DNA from 2 places in the Cetobacterium sp. NK01 genome. Region 1 is predicted to be linked to the other one. Evidence: riboswitches for the same ligand, from Rfam matches in the RefSeq annotation. Region 1 holds a riboswitch; the other holds the start of a gene.
What was found. A riboswitch is a leader RNA that binds a small molecule or an ion and turns the genes downstream of it on or off. The one in region 1 is predicted to bind thiamine pyrophosphate.
Positions count from the first base shown of each region.

Region 2: linked by a shared signal. The riboswitch ahead of thiS (sulfur carrier protein ThiS) and the one ahead of tenA (thiaminase II) in region 1 are both predicted to bind thiamine pyrophosphate.

Region 1 covers NZ_JANIBO010000001.1:357,861-365,588, reverse strand. Annotated here, with positions in the region: gene NON08_RS01815 (ABC transporter substrate-binding protein) at 1-693, opposite strand, end outside; gene NON08_RS01810 (ABC transporter permease) at 690-1,430, opposite strand; gene NON08_RS01805 (ATP-binding cassette domain-containing protein) at 1,417-2,133, opposite strand; gene tenA (thiaminase II) at 2,135-2,788, opposite strand; TPP riboswitch at 2,879-2,967, opposite strand; gene NON08_RS01795 (single-stranded DNA-binding protein) at 2,983-3,408, opposite strand; gene polA (DNA polymerase I) at 3,556-6,222, shown strand; gene whiA (DNA-binding protein WhiA) at 6,232-7,134, shown strand; gene NON08_RS01780 (bifunctional riboflavin kinase/FAD synthetase) at 7,145-7,728, shown strand, end outside.
Region 2 covers NZ_JANIBO010000002.1:341,095-348,822, reverse strand. Annotated here, with positions in the region: gene NON08_RS10870 (LytTR family transcriptional regulator DNA-binding domain-containing protein) at 1-259, shown strand, start outside; gene thiE (thiamine phosphate synthase) at 307-951, opposite strand; gene thiF (sulfur carrier protein ThiS adenylyltransferase ThiF) at 938-1,483, opposite strand; gene thiH (2-iminoacetate synthase ThiH) at 1,480-2,589, opposite strand; gene NON08_RS10850 (thiazole synthase) at 2,599-3,366, opposite strand; gene thiS (sulfur carrier protein ThiS) at 3,369-3,566, opposite strand; TPP riboswitch at 3,660-3,765, opposite strand; gene NON08_RS10840 (YczE/YyaS/YitT family protein) at 3,860-4,513, shown strand; gene NON08_RS10835 (alpha/beta fold hydrolase) at 4,526-5,359, opposite strand; gene NON08_RS10830 (calcium/sodium antiporter) at 5,420-6,340, opposite strand; gene NON08_RS10825 (MATE family efflux transporter) at 6,354-7,709, opposite strand.

The DNA of each region.
Region 1 (7,728 bases):
ATAAGTATCTTTATTTTGGTTTAAAAGTTCATCATTAGCAACTAAAATAAGTTCGTATGCTTGAGGAATTCCAAAGTTATCAATTAAAAAATAGTTTATATCTATACCTTTCTCTTTAATAACAGGAACTTCATGATTAATCATATTTCCAATTGTAAAATCAACTTGATTTGTAATCATAGATGTTAGAAGTTCAAATCCTACATCAGTAATTTTAAGAGAGTTAGGATCTAAATTTTGAGAAATCATCATTGATTTTAAATACGTTTCAGAAAGAACTCCACCACTAGTACCTGCAATTTTATTTTGAAAATCTTTTGGAGAAGTTATATTTTTTTCTTTTAAAGATATAACTGTATTAACGGATCTTTGGAGTATTGCACCAAAAGATTTTATAGGAACGTTTTCATTAGCTCTTGCCATAATGACACTATTTAAATAAGAGATTCCTATATCAGCTTTTTTTGCAGCAGGCAAAGTTAAAGAATCACTAGGTGAAGAGGGGTAAATTATGTTTAATTTTATTCCTTCATCTTTAAAATATCCTTTTTCAACAGCTGTGTAAAGAAAAGAGTGTACAGCATTAGGATACCAATCTAAAATTATAGAAACTTCTTTTAAATTATCCTCTTTTTTTGAATTGCAACTTAGTAATAAAGTAACAAGTATTAAAACAGTAAGTATTTTTTTCATTTGCTCCTCCAATGTAATATTATATTTTCGAATATAGTTATAATTTGTACTAAAGTTATAGCAAGTAAAGATATAATAACTATAGGTGCAAAAACTCCAGCACCATCTAATTGAGACATCATTCTTTTACTAAAATATCCAAGACCAGATGTAGCGCCTAACCATTCTCCAATAGCTGCTCCAATTAAAACAAGAGGAATACTCATTTTAAGAGCTGAAAAAAAATTGGGAAGGGCTCTAGGCAATTTTAACTTTAAAAAAATTTGTGTTTTACTTGCTTTAAGACTTTTAAAATAATTAATCTCATCTTTTTCTACATTTTGTAAACCGTTATATATAGTTATTGTAACTGGGAAAAAAGATATAATTACAGCAACCACAACTTTACTCCAAATGGAGTAACCAAACCATAAGATAAAAATAGGAGCTAGAGCAGTAATAGGAATAGTTTGGCTAGTTATAATTAAAGGATGGATACAACTGTATACTATATGACTAAAATCCATAGAGATAGCTAAAAATAGACCTAATAAAATAGTTAATATTAAAGAAATCACTGCAATATTGAGTGTAGCTGGTAAATGTATAAAGAAAAGACTTTCTTTGAGAATCCAGATTTTTTTTAATATATTTAAAGGAGTAGGAAGAATATAACCTTTATTAATATATCTTCCTAGAACTTCCCATAGTATAAAAAATGAAAAAAGAGAGATTAGAGAAAAATTAATTTTTTTCATAAAAGTTATCTCCTTTAATAATAGAAAGAATCTCTTTTCTCAGATGTATTTTTTTTTCAAGAGTTATATTTTCAGGAACTAAAAACTCTTTAAATTTAGAAAGAGGTTTTTTTGAACAAACAAAAATTCTATGAGATAGAAAGATTGCTTCATCAATATCATGAGTGATAAAAATCATACTTTTTTTAAGTGTTGATATTAGATTTAAAAGCCAATTTTGTAAATCCTCTCTAGTTATAGCATCTAAAGCTGAAAAAGGTTCGTCTAAGAGAAGCAAGTCTCCACCACTCATTAATGTACGAATAAGCGAGATACGCTGTTTCATTCCTCCAGAAAGCTCTTTAGGATAACTATCTGAATATTCTAATAAATCAAAACGTTTTAGGAGAGAGATGGCTTTTCCTTTTTCTATCTTTTTATTTCCTTTTTTTATTTCAATTGGTAAAAGTATATTTTCTAAAATAGTTCTCCATGGCAAAAGAGTATTTGATTGTGGCATATAAGATATACTTTTTAACTGAACAGTGCCATTAAAATTTTTTTCAATTCCTGCTAATATTTTTATGAGTGTTGATTTTCCACACCCACTTCCACCTACTATACTAATTAGTTCATTATGTTTTATATTAAATGAAAGATTGTCTAAAATAAAGTTATGATTATCGTATTTAAAAGTTAAATTTTTTACTTCAAGCATATTCATGTTAAAAAGACTCCTTATAAGACATATCCCAAAATTTATACTCGTAAATACTACAATTAATAAAAATTGTTTTTAAATGTTCTTTTTCTTCTGCTGAAATATTTTGGCAATATTTTTCAACTAGCTCAATATTCCAATTAGTTAACTCTTTGTATCTAGAAGAAGAGTAACATTCAATCCATTCACCATAGAATTCATCGCTAGAACCATAGAGTTCTTTTAACTTCAAACCAATCATTTCATAACTCCACATACAAGAAAGAGCAGCAACAGCCACTTCTTTTATATCACCACAGTGAGCTACCGAGAGCATGTAACTAGTATATGAAGTATTATCAAGAGTTGGTTTTTCTGATGCAATATCTAGTTCAGTAATTCCTAATTTTTTCATATAAACTCTGTGTATTCCCATTTCAGAATTTAGAATTCCATCTGTAAGTGCAGCAAATTTTTTCATATCACTTTCATTTTTACTTTTTATAACACCTAATGCAAAAAGTTTTGCATAATCAAGAAGGTAGATATAATCTTGGATAATATAGAATTTAAATTTATCTTTTTCTAGAGAACCCTCACCGATTCCTCTTACAAATGGATGGGTGTAGTAGCTATTCCAAATTTCTTTTGCACTTTTGTATAACTCTTTTGAAAACATAAAAAACCTCCTGTAAAAATTTATATAAATAAAAAAAGCTATCTTCCAAAAAATAGGAAAATAGCTTTATATACACAATTATAAAATAAAAGTGATAATTAACTACTTCCCTACGCTAGTATTAACTAGATCAGGTTCTAAGGGTAAGTCTCAGCCAAAGGGCACCCCTAGTAGTTTAAAATATTATTTAATTATTAGAATGGAAACTCATCTTCATCAAAAGATGATCCACCAAAGTCATCATTAGAAGATTGCTCAGCAACTTTAGGTGCTGAATAAGATGGCGTTGGAGCAAAATCAGATGGTGCAGATGCTTCTCCTCTTCCTTCAACAAATTCCATGCTTTCAACAAGTACGTCATAACTTGTTCTTTTTTCTCCGTTTACCTCATATCTATTCATTTGAAGTCTACCATTAACAGCAACTTTTCTACCTTTTCTTAAGTATTCACCGATAAGTTCAGCTGTTTTTCCAAAAGCAACACAGTTAATAAAGTCAGCTTCTCCTTTAGAAAAAGGTCTGTCAACTGCTAAACTAAATCTTGAGTATGCTTTTCCGCTTTGACCAAATTTAAGTTCAGGATCTCTAGTTAAACGTCCAATTAATACGACTAGATTCATAAATACCTCCTATATTTTAGTTTATACACAGAGATTATAACAGAAAAATAAAAAAAATAATATTTATTTATAAAATAATTTTTTTAACTAAGGTATTGAATATGGTATAATATTATGAAAAATGTAAATTGTAGAAAGGGGAAAAAAATGAAAAAAGCAGTTTTATTAGATGTGAGTGCAATAATGTATAGAGCTTTTTATGGAAATTTAAATTTTAGAACTAAAAATGAACCAACAGGAGCGGTATATGGATTTGTTAATACTCTTATGAGTATTATAAATCAATTAAATCCTGATTATATAGGAGCTGCTTTTGATGTAAAAAGAGCCACTTTAAAAAGAAGTGAAATATATAAAGAATATAAAGCTCAAAGAGATGCAGCGCCAGAGGATTTAGTAGCTCAAATACCTAGAATAGAGGAACTTTTAGATTGTTTTGGAATAAAAAAATTTAAGATAGATGGATATGAGGCAGATGATGTATTAGGAAGCTTGGCTAAAGAGTTAGGAGCTAAAGGTATTGAATCTTATATAATAACAGGGGATAAAGATTTATCTCAGATTTTAGATTCACATGTGAATATCGCTCTTTTAGGAAAAGGTGATGGTGGAGGACTGAAAATACTATCAACTGAAGAGGATGTTATTGAACAGCTTGGAGTAAAACCAAAAATGATTCCAGATTTATTTGGATTAATTGGAGATACAAGTGATGGAATTCCAGGTGTAAGAAAAATTGGTTCTAAAAAAGCTATCCCGATGCTAGAAAAATATGGAAATTTAGAAGGGATTTATGAGAATATAGATTCTTTGACTGAGCTTCCTGGAATAGGAAAATCTTTAGTAAATAATTTAATTGAAGATAGAGAGTTAGCTTTTATAAGTCGTGAGTTAGCAACTATTGAACTATTGAACTTAGGCGTGAAGGCAGATGAGTTAGAGTATAAAAAAGATGATAAAAAACTTTTAGAACTTTTTAAAACATTAGAATTTAAATCTCTAATAAAAAAAATGAATTTAGAAGATGGACAAAGTCAAGTTATAGCTCAACCAGCTTCACAAAATGGAATGCAACTAGGATTATTTAGTTTTCAAGGAGCACCTGAAATACTTGAAGAAAAAGGATTCTTTGTATTAGAAGGAGTTAAAATAAAAGAAAAGTTAAACTCAGATAGTGAAATAGCTATTTATTGGGGAGAAAAAGGCGTAGCAGTATCTTTAAAAAATAAAGATTACTTTTTGCCATTAAAAGATGAAGAGAGTAAAAATTCTTTTAAAGAAGTTTTAAATTCTAACAATAAATTTATATCATATGGCTTTAAAAACTTTTTGAGACATGGATATTTTGTAAAAAATATGGATTTTGATACAATGTTAGCTTATCATTTATTAACATCTCAAACTAGAGAAGAGATTGAGGTAATGTTAAGAAATGTTATAGAAGATGATGTAGAAAAGTATAATGAAGTTTTTGGAAAAACAAAAATAGAGGATGTATCTACTGAAGATTATGGAAGGTTTCTTACAAAAAGAACAAGGGGAATGCTTGTTGCTTATCCAGAGCTTGTAAAAGAGTTGGAAAATAATAATCTATACAATGTTTTAAAAGAAACAGAGATGCCTTTGATTAGAGTATTAGCTGATATGGAGATTGAAGGGATAAAAATATCACCAGAATACTTCTCTAAATATAGCTTAGAGCTAGAGAGCAGAATAGATGAGTTAACAAAAAAAATATATGAAGAAGCAGAAGGGGAATTTAATATCAATTCTCCAAAACAATTAGGTGAGGTTTTATTTATTAATTTAAATATTCCCCCAGTGAAAAAAACTAAAACAGGATTTTCAACTGACAGTGAGGTTTTAGAAAAATTAGCTGAACAAGGGTATGAAATAGCTAAATCTATTTTAGAGTTTAGAAAATTAAGTAAATTAAAATCAACTTATGTGGATCCTCTTCCAAGAATGGTTGATGAAAATAATAGATTACATACAACTTTTAATCAAACAGGTACGGCAACAGGAAGATTATCATCATCAGACCCAAATCTTCAAAATATTCCAGTGAGAACTGAAGAGGGAATGAAAATAAGAGCAGGATTTATAGCTAAGGATGGTTCTGTTTTATTGGGAATAGATTATTCTCAAATAGAATTAAGAGTTTTAGCTGAAATATCACAGGATACAAATTTAATAGAAGCATACTCTGAGAATTTAGATTTACATAGTTTAACAGCTAGAAAAATCTTTGACTTATCAGAAGATGCTTTAGTGACAAGAGAGCAAAGAGATGCTGCTAAAACAGTAAACTTTAGTATAATATATGGTAAGACAGCTTTTGGATTATCTCAAGAATTAAAAATAACACCAAAAGAAGCTTCAGATTATATAACAAGATATTTTGAACAGTACCCAGCAGTTAAGCATTTAGAAAAAGAGATAATTGAATATGCTGAAGAACATGGATATGTTGAGACATATTTTAAGAGAAAAAGAATAATAGAAGGAATCAACTCAAAAAATAGAGTTATAAAAAATCAAGCAGAAAGAATGGCTGTAAATACAGTAATTCAGGGAACTGCTGCTGAAGTTTTAAAAAAGGTTATGATAAATTTATATGATTTATTAAAAGATAAAAAAGATATACACATGTTACTTCAAGTTCATGACGAATTGATATTTGAGGTGGAAAAAGAAAAGGTTTTAGAATATAAAGAAAAAATAGAAAAAATAATGAGAGAAAGTATTCAATTCTCTAAAGTTAAATTAGAAGTAAATAGCTCTATAGGACAGAATTGGGCTGAAACAAAGTAGGAGGAGATTGTGTCGTATACTTATAAAGTTAAAAATGAAATACTTCATCGTTGCGACTTGAATGAAGATGAAAAATACGCCGAGATAAGAGCGATACTCTTATTAAAACATGCTATTAACGAAAATAGTATAGAGTTAAAATTGGAAAATAAAGAGATAGCAGAAAGAATATACTCTATGTTAAAAAATCTAACAAATTTAAAGATATTTATAAAATTTTCAAAAAGTAAAAAATTTGGAGAACATAATAGTTATGCAATAACATTACCATCACAACCAGGGATAAAAAAATTTATTGAAAAATTAAGAGATTATAGTTCAAAAAAAGAATTGATAAATGAAAAAATAGAAAAAGGTTTTATAAGAGGTATGTTTTTAGGATGTGGATATATAAAATCTCCAGAAAAAGAGTATGCGTTAGATTTTTTTGTTGATAGTGAAGAGTTAGCTGAAGAATTGTATGAACTTTTAATGAAAATGGAAAAAAAAGTTTATAAGACAATAAAAAGAAATAAACCTCTTGTATATATGAGAAATGCTGAAGATATTATGGATATAATAGTTTTAATAGGTTCTATGAGAGAATTTTATAATTATGAAGAAACAACTATGATAAAGGATTTGAAAAATAAAACTATAAGAGAAATGAATTGGGAAGTTGCAAATGAGACAAAAACTTTGGATACAGCTAGGAAACAAATAAAAATGATAAATTTAATAGGGCGTAAAATTGGGCTAAATGAGTTAAGTCCAGTCTTAGAAGAAATAGCTTTTTTAAGATTAGAAAATCCAGAGGCATCTTTACAAGAGTTAGCAGAAATAATAGGAATATCTAAATCTGGAATTAGAAATAGATTTAGAAGATTAGAAGAAATACATAATGAACTTTTAGAAAGAGAAAGGGAAGTATAAGGGGAGTACTATGAAAATAATAGAAGATATTTTGCTAACTAAGGAAAGATTTGAAAATATTTATGTAGCGATTGGAGCTTTTGATGGAATTCATATGGGGCATAGAGAATTAATTTCTCAAGCGGTTAAAAAAGCTAAAGAAACAAATGGAAAATCAGCTGTATTTACTTTCTTAAATCATCCAATGGAAATTACAAATCGAGTTAAAGCTCCAAAATTAATTAGTTCTTTAGAGGAAAAAATACATGTAATAAAATCTTTAGGAGTTGATTATTTAATATTACAACCCTTTACAGAAGAATTTTCTAGTATGACTCCAGAGGGCTTCGTAGAAAAAGTTTTAGCGAAAATATTAAAAACGAAAGAGATATATGTAGGATTCAATTTTTCTTTTGGAAAAGGTGGTAAAGGAACAGTAGAGAATTTAAAGCAATTGGGAAAGCGTTATGGAATTATTACAAATATAATAGAACCAGTTCGGATTAAAGAGCAAATTATAAGTTCTACATTTATAAGAGAAATGCTGGCAACAGGTAATTTGGATATTGCAAATAGATGTTTAGGACAACCATTTTTAATTATAGGTGAAGTTAT
Region 2 (7,728 bases), on a different contig from region 1:
ATTTCATCTTGTAAATTCAGAAATCTTTGATATAAAGAAAAATTTCTCTGAAGTTGAAGAAAAAATAACTCATACAAATATTTTTTACAAATTAGATCGAGGAACTATTATAAATCTGAATTTAATAGAAGTTTTAGATTTTAAAGAAGAGATAATTATTTTTAAAAATAAAGAGTTTATTTATACAAGTAAGTCTAAACTAAAAGAGCTTGAGGATAAATGTAATCTTATGAGAAATAAAATGGTTTTAGGAATATAAAAATAATAAAAAATAGAGAATCTCAAATCTTCGAGATTCTCTATTTTTTATTTAGTGTGCCAATCAATAATAATATTATTGATTTTTTTAGTAGTTTCTAAAGTATTAACAGCTCCAACTAGTTCAGAAACTAGACAAATAGACTTAGCTCCTTTAAAAAGAACTTGTTGAATATTACTTTCTTTTATCCCACCAATAGCAACATAGGGTAAATCTATATTTTTATTGACAAACTCTAGATATTCTAGAGTTACAGGAGCACAAACATCTTCTTTAGTTTCAGTATAAAAAATAGGCCCCACTCCAATATAATCAGCTCCATCAAGTAAAGCTTGTCGTGCTTCAGCTGGATTATGAGTGGATATTCCGATAATTTTATCGTCTCCTAAAAGATTTCTAATATCTTTAATAGGAAGATCATCTTGGCCAATATGTATTCCATCAGCTTCAGATAAAAGAGCTATATCAAGATGATCATTAACAATAAAAATAGCGTTATATTTTTTTGTAAGTATTCTTAAAGATTTTGCTTCCTTTAAAAGTTTTTTTAAATCTCTACTTTTCTCTCTATACTGTATAATTTTAGCGCCACCTTTTAAAAGCTCTTCACAATATTCTAAAAAATCCTTATTTTTTCCAGATTTAGAATCTGTTATTGCGTAGACTCCAATAGGGAGTTTAAAATTTTTCATTTGGAAATCCTCCTAGTATATCTAAAATTTTATTTGCCATAATACAAGCTATAAACATAACTTTTGTTGAATAAGTTTTGTAGTTTGAGATATCACTATAAAAATCTCCTACTATATTTAATTTTTTTAGTGTTAATGTTTTAACACTTTCCAGTTCTCTTCCGCCGATTCCATTTGCAGAAACAATATATTTATTTGAATAATTTTCAATTAAGAGAGTCTTAAACTCTTTTTTATCAAAGGCTTCAACTATAATATCACAATTTGTAAAAAAATTTGAAATATTTCCTTCATAAATTTTTTCTACAAAAGAATCTATATTTAAATTTGGATTGATATTTTTTAAATTTTCCTCCAAAACTAAAGCTTTATAGGAGCCTATTTGTTTTTTAAAAAAGAATTGTCTATTTAAATTTGATTCTTCAACTTTGTCAAAGTCGACTAAAATAAAATTTTCAAGACCAGCCCTAACAAGATTCATAGCTACATTTGATCCAATACCACCACATCCGGCAATCCCAATTTTAATCATAAACTACCTTCCCAATCTTTAAAAATAGGTTGATATCCTTTTAATTTTAACATATTTACAATTTCATTAACTGTTCTATGATCGTCTGTTTCAAATTGAGGTTCAGAACTATTAGAAAGAGAATAACCTCCAACTTCTGTGACAGATCCAGCTGAATATTTAGTTACACCTAAAGGTAGTAGATTGTCTCTAAACTCTTTACTTTCTCTGGTAGAAATATTAATACTTACCGTGGGAAAAGTTAGCCGATAAGCTAAAAGAAATTGAACAAATTCTCTATCATTAACTATATTTTCAGGTTTTATATTTCTATAAGCTTCTTTAATTCGAGGAAGAGAGATCGAAAACTGAGAGCCTAAGAATTTATTTATTAAATATTTTAAATGAACTCCTGATAAAAAGGCTTCTTCAATGGGAGTTCCTAAACCGAATAAAGTACCTATATTGATTGATCTTAAATTTGCCATAGCGGCTCTTTCAGGAGTTTCTAGTCGATAAAAAAAGTCTGTTTTATTTCCTTTTAAATGATATTTTGAATAAGTTTCCTTATTATAGCACTCTTGATAAACTGTGACACCATCAAGTCCCGTTTCAAATAAAATTTTATATTCTTTTTGGGATAGAGGTTGAACTTCAATTATAACTGTAGAAAAATATTTTTTTAAAATTTTAATGGCTTTTTTTAAATAGTTTACAGAATTAATAGAACTTTCTCCAGTTAATAAAATAATACTGTGAATTCCAAGGGTTTTAGAAATAAATAAAGCTTCTTTTTCGATTTCATCAAAAGTTAGGTGTCGTCGTTTAATTGGGTTAGAATGTTTAAAACCACAATAACTACATTCATTATCACAAATATTTGATATATATAAGGGCGCATATATATGTATTTCTCTACCAAAATATTGTTCGGTTATAGAGTTAGCTTTTATTGCCATATCCTCTAGTAATTGAGAAGCTTTTGGAGACAATAAGGCTAAAAATTCAAAATCATCTAAAATTTTATCACCACTTTTTTCAATAATAGATGCTATATCAGAAATAGTTAAATTATTAAAAAAATTATTATAATCAAAAGATTCGTAACATTTTAAAATATCTTTCATATTTCTTCACTAATCCCTTAAAAATCCAGTTAATGGTGATGAAGCAATAGCATTATTGCTTATTTTTCCACATTTGGCTAAATATGCTTCTCGACCAGCTTGAACAGCTTTATTAAAAGCTATAGCCATTTTAACAGGATCACCACTAGTAGCAATAGCAGTATCAACAAGAACAGCACTGCATCCCATTTCCATGGCTTCACAAGCATGAGATGGTTTACCAATTCCAGCATCAACAATGATAGGTAACTTACAATTTTCAACAAGAATTCCAATCATAGGTTTTGTTAAAAGACCTCTGTTTGAACCTATTGGTGCTCCAAGAGGCATTATAGCTGCAGCTCCAGCAAGCTCTAATTTTTTAGCTACAACTAAATCTGGATTAATATATGGCATAACAATAAATCCCTCTTTAGACAACACCTCTGTAGCTTTAATAGTTTCTTCGTTATCAGGCATTAAATACTTCATATCACTAATAATTTCAATTTTAATAAAATTTCCACATCCAGCAGCTTTTGCAATTCTAGCTATTTTAATAGCTTCATCAGCAGTTCTAGCTCCACTTGTATTTGGAAGAAGCTTTATATTTTGAGGAATATATTTTAATATATTTTCACTTTTTCCAGTTAAATCAACTCTTCTTAAAGCAACTGTTATCATTTCACTACCACATTTCTCTAACATTTCATTAATTAAAGAATAGTTTGAAAATTTACCACTTCCAGTTATAAGACGGTTACTGAATTCTACCCCACCAATAAACAATTTATCCATATTTAACCTCCACACACAAAATTTAAAACTTCAATAGAACATCCCTCTTCAATAGATATATCTAACTCTTCTTTCTTTAAAATGTTATCATTAAGCAAAATAATAACTCCCTTAGTATCTAAATTTAAAGAATGTAAAAACTCTTTAATTGTACTTTTGGAATTAAGTTTTTGTAACTCTCCATTAAATTTAAAATTCAAATTAAACGACCTCCCTATAAATTTTAAGGTGGCTATTTTATAAAAAAAAGCCATACCCGTAAGAGTATAGCTTTCTTAAAAAGTTAATTGAATAACTAAATAAAATAGCTTCCCTACGTTGGTTTTAACCAAATCAGGTTCGAAGGGTTAACTTTTTCATAAAAGTCTCTCAGCCTAAAAGGCACCCCTAGCAAGGTTATTGTACATCAAATTAAAAAAAAATCAAATAAAATTTTCTTTTTTCTTTAAAAGTGATATAATATTTCAAGAAAAATTACGAAAGGAAAAAAACAATGAAGCATGAATTATTAAAATATTTAAAGTTGATGATAGGGTTGTTACTATGTGCACTAGGTGTGGTAACTATTTTAAATTCAAATTTAGGATTATCACCATGGGATGTTTTAAATCAAGGATTAAACAAAACAATAGGAATAACTTTAGGAGAGGCTAATTTATTAGTTGGAGCATTTGTTGTTTTATTTAGTATTTTTTTAAAGCAACCAATTGGAAGCGGAACTATAATAAATTTTTTGTTAGTTGGAGTCTTCATAGATATGTATATTTATTTAGATATAATTCCTAAAGGAGATTTACTATTAAAAAAAATAATAATCTTGATAGTGGGAATATTAATATTTAGCTATGGTTGTTATGTTTATATATCCACAGGGTTGGGATGTGGACCAAGAGATGGTTTAATGGTTATTTTAACAAAAAAATCAAAATATCCATTATGGAAAATTAAGACATGTATTGAGATAGTTGTTCTAAGTTTTGGATATATTTTAGGAGGAACAATAGGTATTGGAACAGTTATATCTTCATTATGTGTTGGACCATTAATTCAATATTTTTTTAAGATAAATAGTCAGGATATAAAAAAATTAGAGCATCGAAGTATAATATCAGAATTTAAAATTTTAAAAAGAAAAGTATTAAAATAAAAAAAAGGAAGATTAATTTCTTCCTTTTTTGTTTAACCAAAATAATATATCTTTATATACATCATGTTTATTTAATTCATTTAAAATTTCATGCCTACAGTTTTTGTAAAGTTTTAATGAAATGTTTTTAAAACCTAAGTTAAAATAAAAATGATAAAGAGATTTTACACCAACTCCATAAAGACCAATAGGATCAGATTCTCCAGAGATAATTAAAATAGGAGTATTTCTATTCACGAAATTAAAGCTATTTTCTTCATAAAGTTTAGATAAAAAATCTAAAAAATTATAATAAAATTTAGGAGTATAACTAAACCCACAATGAGGATCTTTTAAAAAATTTTCTACGACTTTAGGATCTCTACTTAACCAAGATGAACTATTCTTATTTTTGTCATTAATTTTTGAGTTAGCTCCTAAAAAAATGATTTTATTAAAAATTTTTTTAGGATTATCTGTTAAAAGAGATATTGATTTAAAAAGAGCTTTTCCAATAAAAGTCATAAGTTTTCTTTCGTAACAACTCCCCATGAAAATATAATTGAATTGTTCCTTAGAATATACTTTCATATGTTTTTGTGCTATAAAAGATCCCATACTATGGCCTAAAATAAAAATAGGTAGTTTTGGGAATTGCTCTTTTATAGCTTTACTTATATTAACTTGATCAAAAACTAAAATGTCAAAAGAATCACTAAACATTCCCAAAGTTTTATTTTCTAAAGCTTCTTGACCATGACCTCTATGATCAGATAAAACAACAATATATCTATTTATATTTAAAAAAACTGCAAACTCAAGGTATCGATCAGAATACTCGCTCATACCATGTATAATTTGAACTATTCCAATAGGTGAATCTTCATTCTCATATATTATTTTAATTTTAATCTCCTCCTTTTTATTTTATTTAAAAAGAGAGTATAAATATGTAGAGTAAACACTTAAAAATAAAAGTCCATGAACTCTATTTAATCTATAGTTTCTTAAGACAAAGGCTAAAAGAAGTATAGAAGAAACCATATTTAAAATTAAATCTATAAATGCGTTATTAGGAACATCTATCGGAGTAATAACAGCAGATATTCCCAGAATAAAGAATGTATTAAAAATATTAGAACCAACAACGTTACCAATTGCAATATCCGTATTTTTCTTAAAAGCGGCAACAACTGAAGTTGCCAGTTCAGGTAAAGATGTTCCTAGAGAAACGACTGTAACTGAGATGACTCTTTCAGAAATTCCAAAATTTCTTGCTAAATTAACAGCAGAATCAACAATAAATTTTCCTCCAAATACAAGGAGAATGAAACCAAGAACAGTAACACCGATAGCAATAGGTAAAGTATAATTTTTAACTTCAAGTTCACTTTCTTCTCTATTTGTAACTGTTAAATATGTGTTATACATAAGGAATAAAAGGAAAAAACCAAGTAATATAAAGCCATCAACTCGAGTTAAAACTCCATTCTTAGATAAGACATATGTTAAAACTGATGCAAAAAGAGCTATAGGAATCTCAAATCTTACTGTATTTCTAGCTACTGTCAAAGGATAAATAATAGATGTGATTCCTAAAATAACAAGAACATTTATAACATTACTTCCAATAACATTTCCTAAAGTAATAGCAGATTTGCCATTAAGTGCAGAAATGACATTTACCACAAGCTCAGGAGCAGAGGTACCAAAAGCTACTATAGTAAGTCCGATGACAATATTAGGAATATTAAATCTTTTTGCTATTACTGATGCTCCATCAACAAGAAAATTAGCTCCAAAGACTAAAAATAAAACTCCAATAAGTAAAATAATTAAAGATAGCATAAATCCTCCTAAATTAAACTAAACTTCTAATCCATTTATAAGACGTAACACGAGGATAAGTTATAGCACATTTAACAAGCTCCTCTAAACAGATTATAAAGTATAGTGTTGTTATAGATAGTCCAGGGATAAAGTGAATAGCAGCAAAAGCCATTGGAATTCCAATAATCCAAATTCCAATCATCTCAGTAGTTATTGCGTAAACAACATCTCCACCACCTCTTAAAGTACCTATTACTTGTATAATAGCATAAAATCTTGCAGGAATAAAGAATGCCATTATTTTTAAAACTGTAATTACATTTTTAGCAGTTTCTGGAGTTATTTTGAATACGCCAACGAAAAGTGGAGAAATAAAATAGAATATTATTCCTATAATAATCCCAAGAAAAACTCCAAATTGCGAGATTTTAATAGATAGAGAATAAGCTTCTTCTTTTAATCCGGCACCAATTTTATTTCCTATTATAATAGCTGAAGCTGCACCAATACCAATACCAAAAATATTGAACATGTTATTAACAGTTATTGCAATCTGCATAGTTGCAGTGGCATTAACTCCAAGTTTAGCATAAGCAATAGAATAAGTAGAAATTCCTAAAATCCACATAATATCATTAAAGATAACTGGAGATGCGATTTTAAAGAATTCTTTTAATTTTTTTATAGAGAGTTCTTTTAGTCCATGAAATTTTGTAGCAATAACATTATTATAGTTATAAATCATAAATAAAAGAAAAGCAAGCTCCATAGTTCTTGAAACAGTTGTTCCCAAGGCTGCACCAGCTACTCCCATTTTAGGTGCTCCAAATTTACCAAAAATAAATATATAGTTTAAAAGTCCATTGAAAAGAATTCCAACAATACTTCCGTACATAGGTAATTTAGTTTGAGCAGTACTTCTAAGAGCCATAGAGTAGGCCAATGTTATAGAGGATAAGATATAACTGACAGAAACAATCCTTAAATAACTAACTCCTAAGGAAGTAACAACAGGGTCATTTAAAAAAATATGAATTATATTTGCTGGAAAAATTAGTGCAATAGCAGCAAAAAATATAGAAACACCAAGAGATATTAAAAGGGAAAGATCTAAAAATTCATGAATTTTTTTTACATCTTTTTTACCCCAAAGTTGAGACATAAAAATAGAAGCTCCCATTCCTACTCCAGCTACTGAATAAAAGAAAATCATATAAAATTGGTTAGATAAACCAACTGCAGCGATCTCACTTTCTCCCAATTTACCAACCATAATATTATCTAAAAGGTTTAAAGAGGCTGTAATTAAACTTTGCAAGATAATAGGGATGGCTAAAGCCATTAACATTTTGATAAAACTTTTTTCGAATTTAAATTTTTGAAACATGTAACACTCCTTTTGTAAA